DNA from 2 places in the Streptomyces sp. NPDC029138 genome. Region 1 is predicted to be linked to the other one. Evidence: predicted binding sites of a transcription regulator. Region 1 holds the regulator's gene; the other holds the start of a gene.

Evidence for each region. The regulator HspR, encoded in region 1, represses chaperone genes until heat shock. The targets are predictions, from matches to a motif close to TTGAGNNNNNNNNNCTCAA.
Region 2: lon (endopeptidase La) is a predicted target of HspR. The motif match lies at 4,379-4,397, and genes of this name have one in related genera.

Annotation. Positions count from the first base shown of each region.
Region 1 covers NZ_JBVHWM010000112.1:9,825-16,810, forward strand. The annotation lists gene dnaK (molecular chaperone DnaK) at 1-301, shown strand, start outside; gene grpE (nucleotide exchange factor GrpE) at 301-960, shown strand; gene dnaJ (molecular chaperone DnaJ) at 1,003-2,169, shown strand; gene ACZ4WH_RS42545 (heat shock protein transcriptional repressor HspR) at 2,175-2,624, shown strand; gene ACZ4WH_RS42550 (PA14 domain-containing protein) at 2,679-4,097, opposite strand; gene ACZ4WH_RS42555 (sugar ABC transporter substrate-binding protein) at 4,393-5,499, shown strand; gene ACZ4WH_RS42560 (helix-turn-helix transcriptional regulator) at 5,676-6,719, shown strand; gene ACZ4WH_RS42565 (helix-turn-helix transcriptional regulator) at 6,738-6,986, opposite strand, start outside.
Region 2 covers NZ_JBVHWM010000021.1:27,769-34,754, reverse strand. The annotation lists partial or broken gene ACZ4WH_RS18790 (SpoIIE family protein phosphatase) at 1-1,832, shown strand, start outside; gene lon (endopeptidase La) at 1,936-4,356, opposite strand; gene ACZ4WH_RS18780 (rhomboid-like protein) at 4,540-5,340, opposite strand; gene ACZ4WH_RS18775 (spermine/spermidine synthase domain-containing protein) at 5,535-6,212, shown strand; gene ACZ4WH_RS18770 (response regulator transcription factor) at 6,325-6,986, shown strand, end outside.

The DNA of each region.
Region 1 (6,986 bases):
CCAGACCGAGAAGTTCCTCAAGGACAACGAGGACAAGGTCCCCGGCGAGATCAAGACCGAGGTCGAGTCCGCCGTCGCCGAGCTGAAGGAGAAGCTCAAGGGCGAGGACACCGCCGAGATCCGCAGCGCCACCGAGAAGGTCGCGGCCGTCTCGCAGAAGCTGGGCCAGGCCATGTACGCCGACGCCCAGGGCGCGCAGGCCGCGGGCGGCGCCTCCGCCGGTGCCGGTGAGGCCAAGGCCGACGACGACGTCGTGGACGCCGAGATCGTGGACGACGAGCGCAAGGACGGTGCGGCGTAATGACGGAGGAGACCCCGGGCTTCGAGGAGAAGCCCGACGTCCCCTCCGGCGCCACCTCCGACGACGCCGAGCCGAAGGCCGCCCCCGAGGAGGGGGCGGCCCCGGCCGGGGACGGACACGCAGAGAACGCCGGTCTGGTCGCCCAACTGGACCAGGTGCGCACGGCGCTGGGCGAGCGCACGGCGGACCTCCAGCGGCTCCAGGCCGAGTACCAGAACTACCGCCGCCGCGTCGAGCGCGACCGGATCGCCGTCAAGGAGATCGCCATCGCGAACCTCCTGACCGAGCTTCTGCCCGTGCTCGACGACATCGGCCGCGCGCGGGAACACGGTGAGCTGGTCGGCGGCTTCAAGTCGGTGGCCGAGTCGCTGGAGACCGTCGCGGCCAAGATGGGCCTCCAGCAGTTCGGCAAGGAGGGCGAGCCCTTCGACCCGACGATCCACGAGGCCCTGATGCACAGCTACGCGCCGGACGTCACCGAGACGACCTGCGTGGCGATCCTCCAGCCCGGGTACCGCATCGGCGAGCGCACCATCCGCCCCGCGCGGGTGGCCGTCGCCGAGCCGCAGCCCGGCGCGCAGACCGTCAAGGCCGAGGGCGCCGAGGAGTCCACCGTGGCGGCCGACGACAAGGAGAACGGTGGCCCGGACGAGGGCTGACGTGAACACTGAGGGGAACCGCGGAAAGGGGGTGCGTCGAGGATGAGCACCAAGGACTTCATCGAGAAGGACTACTACAAGGTCCTCGGCGTCCCCAAGGACGCCACCGAGGCCGAGATCAAGAAGGCGTACCGGAAGCTCGCCCGCGAGTTCCACCCGGACGCCAACAAGGGCAACGCCAAGGCCGAGGAGCGCTTCAAGGAGATCTCCGAGGCGAACGACATACTCGGCGACCCCAAGAAGCGCAAGGAGTACGACGAGGCGCGCGCGCTGTTCGGCAACGGCGGCTTCCGCCCCGGGCCGGGCGCGGCCGGCGGCTCCTTCAACTTCGACCTGGGCGACCTCTTCGGAGGCAACGCCCAGGGCGGAGGCTTCGGCGGCGGCATCGGTGACGTCTTCGGGGGCCTGTTCAACCGCGGCGGTGCCGCGGGCACGCGTACCCAGCCCCGGCGCGGCCAGGACGTCGAGTCCGAGGTCACGCTGAGCTTCACGGAGGCCATCGAGGGCGCCACGGTGCCCCTGAGGATGTCCTCCCAGGCACCCTGCAAGGCCTGTTCGGGCACCGGCGACAAGAACGGCACACCGCGCGTGTGCCCGACCTGCGTCGGCACCGGCCAGGTCGCCCGGGGCTCCGGTGGCGGCTTCTCGCTCACCGACCCCTGCCCCGACTGCAAGGGCCGCGGCCTGATCGCCGAGCACCCCTGCATGGAGTGCAAGGGCAGCGGGCGCGCCAAGTCGTCCCGCACGATGCAGGTCCGCATCCCGGCGGGCGTGACCGACGGGCAGCGCATCCGGCTGCGCGGCAAGGGCGCGCCCGGCGAGCGGGGCGGCCCGGCCGGCGACCTGTACGTGGTCGTCCATGTCGGCGAGCACCCGGTCTTCGGGCGCAAGGGCGACAACCTCACCGTCACCGTGCCGGTGACCTATCCCGAGGCGGCTCTCGGCGGCGAGGTGCGGGTGCCGACCCTCGGCGGCCCGCCCGTCACCCTGAAGCTGCCGCCCGGAACGCCCAACGGCCGTACCATGCGCGCCCGGGGCAAGGGCGCGGTCCGCAAGGACGGCACGCGCGGCGACCTCCTGGTCACCGTGGAGGTGCGTGTTCCCACGGACCTGTCGGGGAAGGCTCGTGACGCACTGGAGGCGTATCGCGAGGCGACCGCGGGCGAGGATCCGCGGGCGGAGCTGTTCGAGGCCGCGAAGGGAGCTTGAGAGTGATGGACGGCCGTCGACGTAACCCGTATGAACTGACCGAGGAGACCCCGGTCTACGTCATCTCGGTGGCGGCCCAGCTCTCCGGACTCCACCCACAGACGCTGCGCCAGTACGACCGTCTGGGCCTGGTCTCGCCCGACCGCACCGCCGGCCGGGGCCGCCGTTACTCGGCCCGTGACATCGAACTGCTCCGCCAGGTGCAGCAGTTGTCGCAGGACGAGGGCATCAACCTGGCCGGCATCAAGCGGATCATCGAACTGGAGAACCAGGTCGCCGCGCTCCAGTCCCGGGTCGCGGAGCTGGAGGCGGCCCTGGACGGCGCGGCGGCGGCGATGCAGCAGCGCGAGGCGGCCGTGCACGCCTCCTACCGGCGCGACCTGGTCCCGTACCAGGAGGTCCAGCAGACCAGCGCGCTGGTGGTGTGGCGGCCGAAGCGGCAGCAGCAGGACTGACGCGCACGGACGCGCACGAAGAGGGGCCCGGATTCCGGGCCCCTCTTCGTGTTGTCAGGACGTCGGCTCGCTCGGCGGCGTGCCCAGTTCGGTCGCGACGACCACGTCGGCCTCGCGGTACCACTTGTAGCGGGAGTTCCAGGACGTGTCGTAGGCGTCCACGAAGAAGCAGCGCTCGTCGCCGTCGGCGACCGTGTCGTACCGGTAGGAGGTGACGCCGGGCAGCAGCCAGGCCTCCTCGTGCGCGGAGCAGACCCGGTCCTCGCCGTCGCTGAGGACCTCGCCCACGTAGACGGCGTACCGGTGCAGATCGGGCGCCGGGTTCTCGTCCCACGTCAGGTCGAAGCCGTACTCGGTCGGGGTGGCCGTCAGCCCGGTGACGAGCGGCGGCGGGGTGTCGTCCCGGCGCGTGCCGGCGACGGCGGCGGAGCGGGCGGACTCGTTGCCCGCGGCGTCCAGCGCGCTCACCCGGTAGTGGTAGGTGCTGCCCACCGCCGCCGAGGTGTCCTGGTAGGAGAGTTCCGCCGTGCTGCCCAGGCGGGTGTAGGTGCCGCTCGCGCTCGTCGCGCGGTACACCCGGTAGGAGACCGCGTCCGGCACGGTGCTCCAGCCGATCCGCAGGCCGCCCTTCTCGGAGGAGTCGGTGATGTCCGCGTCGGGCACGCCGGGCGCGACCCGGTCGGCGGTGGTGACGGGCTTGTCCGCCGTGCCCGCCGACTCGTTGCCGGCCTTGTCGTAGGCGCGGACCTCGTAGTAATACGTCTCGCCGGTCACCGGGAGGGTGGTGTCGGTGTACGTGGTCGCGGTGGTCGTGGCCAGGGGCGTGGCGCCGAACGCGGTGCCCTTCAGCCGCCGGTAGACGCGGTACCCGGCGAGGTCCATCTCCTTGTTCTTCGCCCAGGCGACCTTCGCCCGGCCCGTCGCGGCGTCGTAGGACACCGAAGTCCCGCCCGGCACCAGCGGCTTGACCCTGTCGACGTCGGCCGAGGTGCGGGGCGTGTAGGCGAAGGAGACGTCCGCGGCGCCGGTCCAGTTCACGAAGTCCACGCGCAGCGTGTGCTTTCCGGAGGGGATCGTGACGTTGACGGTCTTCTTCTGCGTGGTCGAGACGTTCTTCCAGAGGTCCACCTTGCGGGTGCCGTCCAGGTACACCCGGATGCCGTCCTGGGCGGAGACCGGGAGGGCGAAGGGCCCGCCGGAGCCGAAGTCGCGGGTGACGGTCCAGCGGACGCCGAAGTTGTCCCTGGGCAGGCCGGCGGCCGGGGCGCCGGTGCCCCACTTCTCGGCGACGGCGCTGTCGCAGTCGGTCTTCCTGGGCGTGCCGGAGAAGCCGGTGTTCGCGAAGAACTGCCGCGTGTAGACCGGTGAGGCGCAGCTCGTGGCGGCGGACGCGGACGGGGCGACCGTGCCGAGCAGCGCGCCGGAGGCGGCGAGTACGACGGCCGTGGCGGTCGTACGTCTGGCTGAGTTCATTCGGTCCTCTGATCGAGTCGGTGCGCGGCTCGCGGCCGCCGTGATCACGACTCGTGAAGAACCGCCGTGGTTGTACGGGTCTTTGCCGTTCCCATGAACTCCCTTGGCGTGGACGGTCCGTAAAGGGCCTTTGAAGGGGGTTTCGCGTGTCCTCCACAGGTGAAGCTGAGCGTGGTGTTGCGGACTCGTTAAGTGATTCTTCTTGACGCCGGGTGCGGCATCCGCGTTGTCTTTTCAGACACCTGGGCCGTATAGCAACGCCCACGTCCGGAACGCACCTGAAGTGAGCCCTCGCATGCGCCGTATCGCCATATCCGTGGCCGCGTCCACGATGACCCTCTCGCTCGCCGGCTGCGGCGTGCTGAACGTGACGGGGGACGGCGCGAGTGCGAGCCCGACCAAGGGCAACGACATCACGGTGGGCCTGCTGCTGCCGGAGAAGGCGAACACCCGCTACGACAAGTTCGACTACCCCATCATCAAGGACAAGGTGGCCGAACTCACCAAGAAGCAGGGCAAGGTGCAGTACGCCAACGCCGACGCGAGCGCCGCCCGGCAGGCCGAGCAGATGCAGAACATGATCGACGGCAAGGTCGACGTCATCCTGCTCGACGCCGTGGACGCGCACGCCGTCGCCGACGAGGTGAAGAAGGCCAAGGACGCGGGCATTCCGGTCATCGCCTACGACCGTCTCGCCGAGGGCCCGATCGACGCCTACATCTCCTTCGACAACGAACTCGTCGGCGAGGTGCAGGGCCGCACCCTGCTGGAGGCGCTGGGCTCCGGCGTCGACACGTCCGACAAGATCGTCATGATGAACGGCTCGCCCACCGACCCGAACGCCAAGCAGTTCAAGGAGGGCGCGCTCTCCGAGCTGAACGGCAAGGTGGACATCGCGGACAGCTTCGACACCGCCGGCTGGAAGCCGGAGAACGCCGAGACCAACATGGCCGAGGCCATCGCGAAGATCGGCAAGGACAACATCGCCGGTGTCTACTCCGCCAACGACGGCATGGCGGGCGGCGTCATCAAGGCCCTGAAGGCGGCCGGTGTCACCAAGCTGCCCCCGATCACCGGCCAGGACGCGGAACTGGACGCGGTGCAGCGGGTGGTGGCGGGTGAGCAGTACATGAGCGTCTACAAGTCCTACCCGGACGAGGCCGAGGCCGCCGCGCAGATGGCCGTCACCAAGCTCCAGGGCAAGGACATCCAGTTCGACGCCCTCACCCAGGACCGGGTGGACAGCCCCACCACCAAGGACATTCCGGCCAAGCTGGTCCAGGTGACCGCGCTGACCAAGCGCACGATCGAGGACACGGTCGTCGCGGACGGCATCTACACCGTCGGCGACATCTGCACCGCCAAGTACAAGGCGGACTGCGCCACGATCGGCCTGAAGTAGGACGCCCGCATCCCACCCTCGGCCGGGTCGTGGTGCGCGGGGCGGACCGGTGCCGAAACCCGGACACAGCGGGGTTTTCCGGTGGCCGTCGTGGAGGGAGCCGTGTTGCGGACCCGGTTCGGCGCCGCGCATAGTTGCGCCACGGAAGTGGCAGCACACCGGGGGTGGAATGGGCGATGGCCGGGCGCGGGGCGGAGGAGCATCCTCACGGTGCCGACCGGCTGTGTGAAGCCGGGGATCGGGTGTACTCCCGTGCCGTGCGCCGGGGGCGGGTCCCGCGCACGGACGCCGAACCGGTGCCCTGCCTGCTGGAGCTGGCCCTGCTGCACCCCGACCCGGACGACATGGACTGGCTGGTGCCGACCTCCCCGCAGGAGGTCATGACCCGGCTGCTGCGCGGGGTCTACGACGAGGTCAGCGCGAGCCAGCGGCGGGTGGGCTCGGCGGTGGCCGCGTTCGAGTGGTACGCGGGCCTGGGCCGGCAGCTGAACGCGCTGGCGGCACCGGCCGAGGGCAGCGCCATCCGGGTCCTGGACGGGCTCTCCCGCATCCAGGCCGCGATGGACGAGGCGACCGAGGCGTGCACCACCGAGGTGCTCACCGTGCAGCCCGGCGGCATCCGGCGGGAGGCGGAACTCTCCGAGGGCCTGCACCGGGCGCTGGCGCTGCGCGGCCGGGGCGTGCGGATGCGGGACCTCTACACGCATGTGGCCCGGCACGGCCAGGGCCTGCTGAACTACCTGGAGCTGATGGGCGACACGGTGGAGGCGCGCACCCTGGACGAGGTCATCGACCGGCTCATCCTCTTCGACCGCACGGTGGCGTTCATCCCCGCCAACGCCGACCGCACGATGGCCCTGGAGCTGCGTCACCCGGCCCTGGTCTCCTACCTGGTGACGGTCTTCGAGCGCCTGTGGCGCCTGGCGATCCCGCTCACGGCGCCCCTCCCCGACACCGGCATCGAGGGCATCTCGCACCGGGAGCAGTCCATCGCCGCGCTGCTCGCCGAGGGCCACCAGGACGCGGTCATCGCCGAACGCCTGGGCATCAGCGTGCGCACCTGCCGGGCCCACATCGCCCGTCTGTCGGAGACGCTGGGCGCGGCCAGCCGTACCCAACTCGGCGTCCGTATCGCCCAGGTGGGTCTCGACGGGCACCGCCCGTCCCTGCCGACCACCGCCCTCGCCGGTCCCGAGCAGGAGCCCCCGGCCGTGCGCTGAGCCCCGGCGCCTCTCGGCTCAGTGCTCCCGGTCGAGGATGCCGGACTGGGCGATGAGATAGCCGAGCTGTGCGCGGCTGCCGCTGCCGAGGGCCTGGGCCAGCTTGGCGATGTGGGCCCGGCAGGTGCGCACGTTCATGCCGAGGCGGCGGGCGATGGCCTCGTCCACGTGGCCCTCGACCAGGAGCTTGGCGATGGAGTGCTGGATGTCCGTGATGCCGTCCGGGGCCGTCTCGTAGGGGGCGCCGGTGCTGAGCGGCACCGCGCG
Region 2 (6,986 bases), on a different contig from region 1:
CTCGGCCCGGATCTCGGCCGGGCGATCGTCCTCACCCCGCTGAAGGACGCCGACGGCCGGGTACGGGCCGTCTGCCTGTCCGTGCCGCAGCCGGCCCAGGAGACCGCCGACCGGCCGCGCCCGTCCAGCGAGTCCGGCGCGCCCGTCGGCACGGCGGCGGACCAGGCCCGCGCGGCCCAGGAACTCGGCGAGGTCACGGTCCCCCGGCTGGCCGACCTCATGGCGGTCGACCTGCTGGACTCCCCGTGGACCACCGCCGAGGCCGGCGGCCCGCGCCCGGAACAGGTGGTCCTGCGCCGCGCCGCCCTGCGCGCGGTCCCGGACGGCGGCGGGCCCCGCCACGGCACCGGCACCGGCGCCGGCGTCGGTGCCGGTGTGGGCGGGGCTGTCGGTGAGGCGATCGTCTGCCCGGCGGACTCCCCGCCCGCCCGGTGTCTGACGGCGGACCGCCCGCTGCTGTACGACATGGCGGACCCGGCCGTCGCCGAGTGGGCGGCGCTGGACCCGGGCGCCTCGTGGCTGCGCGGGTCCGGGACGCGCTGCCTGCTGGCGGTGCCGATGCTCGTCCAGGGCGGCACGCTCGGCGTGGCCCTGTTCGGCCGGCGCGGGGAGCGGGGCCCTTCGGGCCGGAGGACCTGCGGCTCGCCGAGGAGTTCACCGCCAAGGCGGCCACCGGCATGGAGCAGGCCCGCGGCCACTCCCGGTCCCGCACCACCACCGTGACCCTTCAGCGCAGCCTGCTCCCGCACCCGGTGCCCGACCAGGCGGCCCTGGAGATCGCCACCCGCTATCTGCCGGCCGCGACGCGGGCCGGCGTGGGTGGCGACTGGTTCGACGTGATCCCGCTGTCCGGGGCGCGGGTGGCGCTCGTCGTGGGCGACGTGGTGGGCCACGGCATCCGGGCCTCCGCCACCATGGGCCGGCTGCGCACGGCGGTGCGCACCCTGGCCGACGTCGATCTGCCGGCCGACGAACTCCTCACCCACCTGGACGACCTGGTGCTGCGGCTGGCCGCCGACGAGAGCAGCGCGGACCCGGGCGCCGACACCGCCGGCGGCATCGGCACCACCTGCCTGTACGCCGTCTACGACCCGGTCTCGCGCCGCTGCACCATGGCCCGGGCCGGGCATCCGCCGCCCGCCGTGGTGACCCCGGACGGCACCGTCCGCTTCCTCGACGTGCCCCCCGGGCCGCCGCTGGGGCTGGGCGGGCTGCCCTTCGAGGCGATCGAGACGGAACTGCCCGAGGGCAGCCTGCTCGCGCTCTACACCGACGGGCTGCTGGGGGCCCGCGACCACGACATCGACGAGGCGCTGGACAAGATGTTCATCGCGCTGGGCCGTCCCGAGAAGTCGCTGGAGTCGGTGTGCGACCGGGTCCTCACCGACCTGCTCAGCCACCGCCCCGACGACGACATCGCCCTGCTGGTGGCCCGCACCCGGGCCCTGCACGAGGACCGGTTCGCCTCCTGGGAGCTGGCCGACGAGCCGAGCGTCGTGTCCGTGGCCCGCCGGTACGCCACCGACCAGCTGTCCGCGTGGGGCCTGGACGAGGCCGCGTTCGCCACCGAGCTGATGGTCAGCGAGCTGGTCACCAACGCCATCCGCTACGGCCGCCCGCCCATCCGGCTCCGGCTGATCCACCAGGGCGGCACCCTGATCAGCGAGGTCTACGACTCCAGCGGCACCACTCCGCACATGCGCCGGGCCCGGATCTTCGACGAGGGCGGCCGGGGCCTGCTGCTGGTCGCCCAGCTCGCCGAGCGCTGGGGCACCCGGCACGACCGGATCGGCAAGACGGTCTGGGCGGAGCAGTCGCTGACCGCGCTCTGACGGGCGAAGACCCAGTGGGCGCATGGCGAGGACCCAGGGGCGCATGGCGAAGGCCCGGGCCTCCCTCACGGGACCCGGGCCTTCCCTCATCCGGCAGCGTCCGTCACGCCGCTACCGGAACCTCCGGCGCCGCGTCGCTCGTGGCGGGCGCGAGCGCCAGTTCCAGGACCTGGCGGACGTCGGTCACGGTGTGGACGTCGAGCTTGTCCAGCACCTCGGCCGGGACGTCGTCCAGGTCGGGCTCGTTGCGCTTGGGGATGATCACGGTGGTCACCCCGGCGCGCTGGGCGGCGAGCAGCTTCTGCTTCACGCCGCCGATGGGCAGCACCCGGCCGGTCAGCGAGACCTCGCCGGTCATGGCGACGTCCGTGCGGACCAGGCGGCCGGAGAGCAGCGAGGCGAGGGCCGTGGTCATCGTGATGCCCGCGCTCGGGCCGTCCTTCGGCACCGCGCCCGCCGGGAAGTGGATGTGCACGCCCCGGTCCTTCAGGTCGGCCACCGGCAGCTCCAGCTCGGCCCCGTGGCTGCGCAGGAAGCTCAGCGCGATCTGCGCCGACTCCTTCATCACGTCGCCCAGCTGGCCGGTCAGGGTCAGCCCCGCCCCGCCCGTCTCCGGGTCGGCCAGGGACGCCTCCACGAAGAGCACGTCGCCGCCGGCGCCGGTGACCGCGAGGCCGGTCGCCACCCCGGGGACGGCCGTCCGGCGCTCGGCCGGGTCCTGGGCGGACTCGGGCACGTGGTGCGGCCGGCCGATCAGCCCCCGCAGATCGGCGTCGGTGACGGTGAACGGCAGCTCGCGCTCGCCCAGTTCGTGCTGTGCGGCGACCTTCCGCAGCAGCCGCGCGATGGACCGCTCCAGGGTCCGCACGCCCGCCTCGCGGGTGTACTCGCCGGCGAGCTTGCGCAGCGCGCTCTCCTCCAGCGTGACCTCGTCCTTGTCTAGGCCGGCCCGCTCCAGCTGGCGCGGGAGCAGGTGGTCCCGGGCGATGACGACCTTCTCGTCCTCGGTGTAGCCGTCCAGGCGGACGATCTCCATACGGTCGGCGAGCGCCTCCGGGATGGCCTCCAGGACGTTGGCGGTGGCGAGGAAGACCACGTCGGACAGGTCCAGCTCGACCTCCAGGTAGTGGTCCCGGAAGGTGTGGTTCTGCGCCGGGTCGAGCACTTCGAGGAGGGCGGCGGCCGGGTCGCCCCGGAAGTCGGAGCCCACCTTGTCGATCTCGTCCAGCAGGACCACCGGGTTCATCGACCCGGCCTCCTTGACGGCGCGCACGATCCGGCCGGGCAGCGCGCCGACGTAGGTACGGCGGTGACCGCGGATCTCGGCCTCGTCACGGACGCCGCCGAGGGCGACGCGGACGAACTTGCGGCCCATGGCGTGCGCCACGGACTCGCCCAGCGAGGTCTTGCCGACACCGGGCGGGCCGACGAGGGCGAGCACGGCACCGCCGCGCCGCCCGCCGATCACACCCAGGCCCCGGTCGCCGCGCCGCTTGCGCACGGCCAGGTACTCGGTGATGCGTTCCTTCACGTCCTCCAGGCCCGCGTGCTCGGCGTCCAGCACGGCCTTAGCGCCCTGGATGTCGTACGCGTCCTCGGTCCGCTCGTTCCACGGCATCTCCAGGACGGTGTCCAGCCAGGTGCGTATCCACGAGCCCTCGGGCGACTGGTCGGAGGCGCGCTCCAGCTTGTCGACCTCCTTGAGGGCGGCCTCGCGGACCTTCTCCGGCAGGTCGGCGGCCTCGACGCGGGCGCGGTAGTCGTCGGACTCCTCGCCCTCCTTCTCGCCGTTCAGCTCGCGCAGTTCCTTGCGGACGGCCTCCAGCTGACGGCGCAGCAGGAACTCGCGCTGCTGCTTGTCGACGCCCTCCTGGACGTCCTTGGCGATGGTCTCGGCCACGTCCTGCTCCGCGAGGTGGTCGCGCAGCTGCTGCGTGGCGAGCTTGAGCCGGGCCACCGGGTCGCCGGTCTCCAGCAGTTCGACCTTCTGCTCGGTCGTCAGGAACGGCGAGTAGCCGGAGTTGTCGGCCAGCGCCGACACGTCGTCGATGGCCTGGACGCGGTCCACGACCTGCCAGGCGCCGCGCTTCTTCAGCCAGCTGGTGGCGAGCGCCTTGTACTCCTTGACCAGCTCGGCGACCTGGCCAGGCAGCGGCTCGGGAACGGTCTCCTCGACGCGGGCGCCCTCGACCCAGAGCGCGGCGCCCGGGCCGGTGGTGCCGGCGCCGATGCGGACGCGGCTACGGCCGCGGATCAGGGCCCCCGGGTCACCGTCGGCGAGCCGGCCGACCTGCTCCACCGTGCCGAGGACGCCGGTCTTGGCGTACGTGCCGTCGACGCGGGGCACCAGCAGCACCTTGGGCTTTCCGGGTTCCGAGCGGGCGGCGGCCTGCGCGGCCTCCACCGCGGCCCGCACCTCGGCGTCGCTCAGGTCCAGCGGGACCACCATGCCGGGCAGCACGACCTCGTCGTCGAGCGGCAGCACGGGCAGGTTCAGCGTGAACGCCAGTGACTCAGCAGCCATGATCTCCCCTTCGGCAGTCAACTTGAGCTATGCCGACTCAATGTTCTGGCGCCGTTGATTGTTCCCGGGGTTCTGTTCGCTGTGAGCGATCACGTTTCGCCCAGGGGATGAGCTGCAAGAACGTGCGCGGGTGCGGGGTGCGTCGGAGTTGTTCGCGCAGTTCCCCACGAGTTCCCCGCGCCCCTAGGGCTGCTGGTGCCGGCGTCGGACCAGAGGCCAGGTGGCCACACCGATCGTCAGGGCGATGACGTGGCCCCAGTCGGTCAACGGGTCCGCGTACGCCAGCAGGTCGCTCAGCAGCGCGCCGGCCGCCAGGGTCAGCAACGGCCAGCGCAGCCACGGGCGGAGGAGGCCCGTCAGGGCGCCGGTGCTGGTGGCCACGCCGAAGCTGATGCCGTAGTCGAGGCGGTGCAGCGAGGTGTCGGGCAGGTGGCCCAGCAGGACGGCGAGGCCCACCGGGACCTCGGTGGCGAGGGTCGCCAGGACATGGCCGGCCAGGAACACGCAGGCCGCCCGCGCTCCGCCTATCCGCCGCTCCAGCGCGGTGAGCACCAGCACGAACGCGACCGCGTACGGGGAGAGCATCCCGCCCGCGACCCACAGCGCGCTGGCCAGCAGGACGAGCACGGGGGTGCGCAGCAGATGGGCCACGTCGGTGCTGGAGTCCTGGTAGAGCGTGTGCACCAGACCGGGGTCGGCCTGGGCCGCGATCAGGGAGGTGACGGCGAGGACGGCCGCGTAGGCGAACGTGAACGGGGTGCCGAGGGGGGTCGGGAGCAGGCACCACGGGCGGGGCAGGCGCCGGTACGGCGGTGGGGTGCGGCGCGCCGGGGCGGGGGCCGGGGTGGCGGCGCGCTGGCGGGGCATGCCGTCCAGGAGGCCCGCGAGGACCGGGGGCGGGACGGCGGCCGTGCCGTCCGGAAGGGGCGTGCCCGGCGCGGGCGGGCAGGCGTCCGGCGCTGGGCCCGTCGTGCTCCGTTCCACGGTGAGGCGCTCCTTCCGTCGCGCCCACCCTTCGCGTTCGGCGTGCCGCTGTCTATGACCGACGCCACCCGGGAGCGGATTCACGGCGACCTCTCACCCGCCGGCCGCGTCCGGCCGCCGGCGCGGGCCACCCGTCCGTGGGCGTCATGCGCAATTCCCGTGAATGCCGGGCCCCGTTCAAGCAGGATGGGGTCATGACTGCCGTGTACGACACTCCCGTGGTCCTGGACCGGCGCGACGGCCCGTACGGCGAGGTGGTGCTGCGCAGACACGGTGCGCTGCTCCAGATCATCGCCAACGGCTGCTTCCTGATGGACACCTCCGACGGCCGCTCGGAGCGGCTGCTGGTCGACGCGGCCCGCGCCGCGCTGGACGGGCGGCCCGCGCCCGAGGTGCTGATCGGCGGGCTGGGCGTGGGCTTCTCGCTCGCGCATGCCGCCGCCGACCCGTGGTGGGGGCGGATCACCGTGGTGGAGCGGGAGCCCGCCGTCATCGACTGGCACCGGGACGGCCCGCTGGCCGAGTTGTCCGCCGACGCGCTCGCCGATCCGCGCACCTTGATCGTGGAAGCCGATCTCGTGCGGTACGTCAATGAGACATCGGACACGTTCGACGCGCTGTGTCTCGACATCGACAACGGGCCCGGCTGGACCGTCACCGAGGACAACGACAGCCTCTACTCACCGGCCGGACTCGCCGCCTGCGCACGGGTGTTGAGGCCCGGAGGGGTGCTCGCGGTGTGGTCGGCCCAGCCCTCTCCGGAATTTGAAGGAAGCTTGCGGAATGCCGGGTTCCAGCAGGTGCGTACCGAAGAGGTGCCGGTTGCCCGGGGCGTTCCGGACGCCGTCCACCTCGCCGTCCGACCTGGATAGCGACAGCGCGGTCAGTCACCGTAATGTGCTGCCCTGACGCCGATCATTCAAGCGTCAAACGCAGACATGGGATCACCCCACTGATTCCGGAAAGCAACAACAGGGGCGGGCGATGGAGCAGACACACACCTCCCAGAGCGGCGCGGCGACGACCACCCCGGGCGCACAGCGCCGGGTGCTGGTCGTCGAGGACGACCCCACGATCGTCGACGCCATCGCGGCCCGGCTCCGTGCCGAGGGATTTCTGGTGCAAACGGCGGCCGACGGTCCGGCCGCGGTCGACACGGCCGAGGCCTGGCAGCCCGATCTGCTGATCCTCGACATCATGCTGCCCGGCTTCGACGGGCTCGAAGTGTGCCGGCGGGTGCAGGCGCAGCGGCCGGTGCCGGTGCTGATGCTCACCGCGCGCGACGACGAGACGGACATGCTGGTCGGGCTCGGCGTCGGCGCCGACGACTACATGACCAAGCCGTTCTCGATGCGGGAGCTGGCGGCACGCGTGCACGTGCTGCTGCGGCGGGTGGAGCGGGCCGCGCTGGCCGCCACCACCCCCCGCTCCGGCATCCTGCGGCTCGGCGAGCTGGAGATCGACCACGCGCAGCGACGGGTGCGGGTGAAGTCCGAGGACGTCCACCTGACGCCCACCGAGTTCGACCTGCTGGTGTGCCTGGCGAACACTCCGCGGGCGGTGCTCTCCCGGGAGCAGCTGCTGGCCGAGGTGTGGGACTGGGCGGACGCCTCCGGCACCCGCACGGTCGACAGCCACATCAAGGC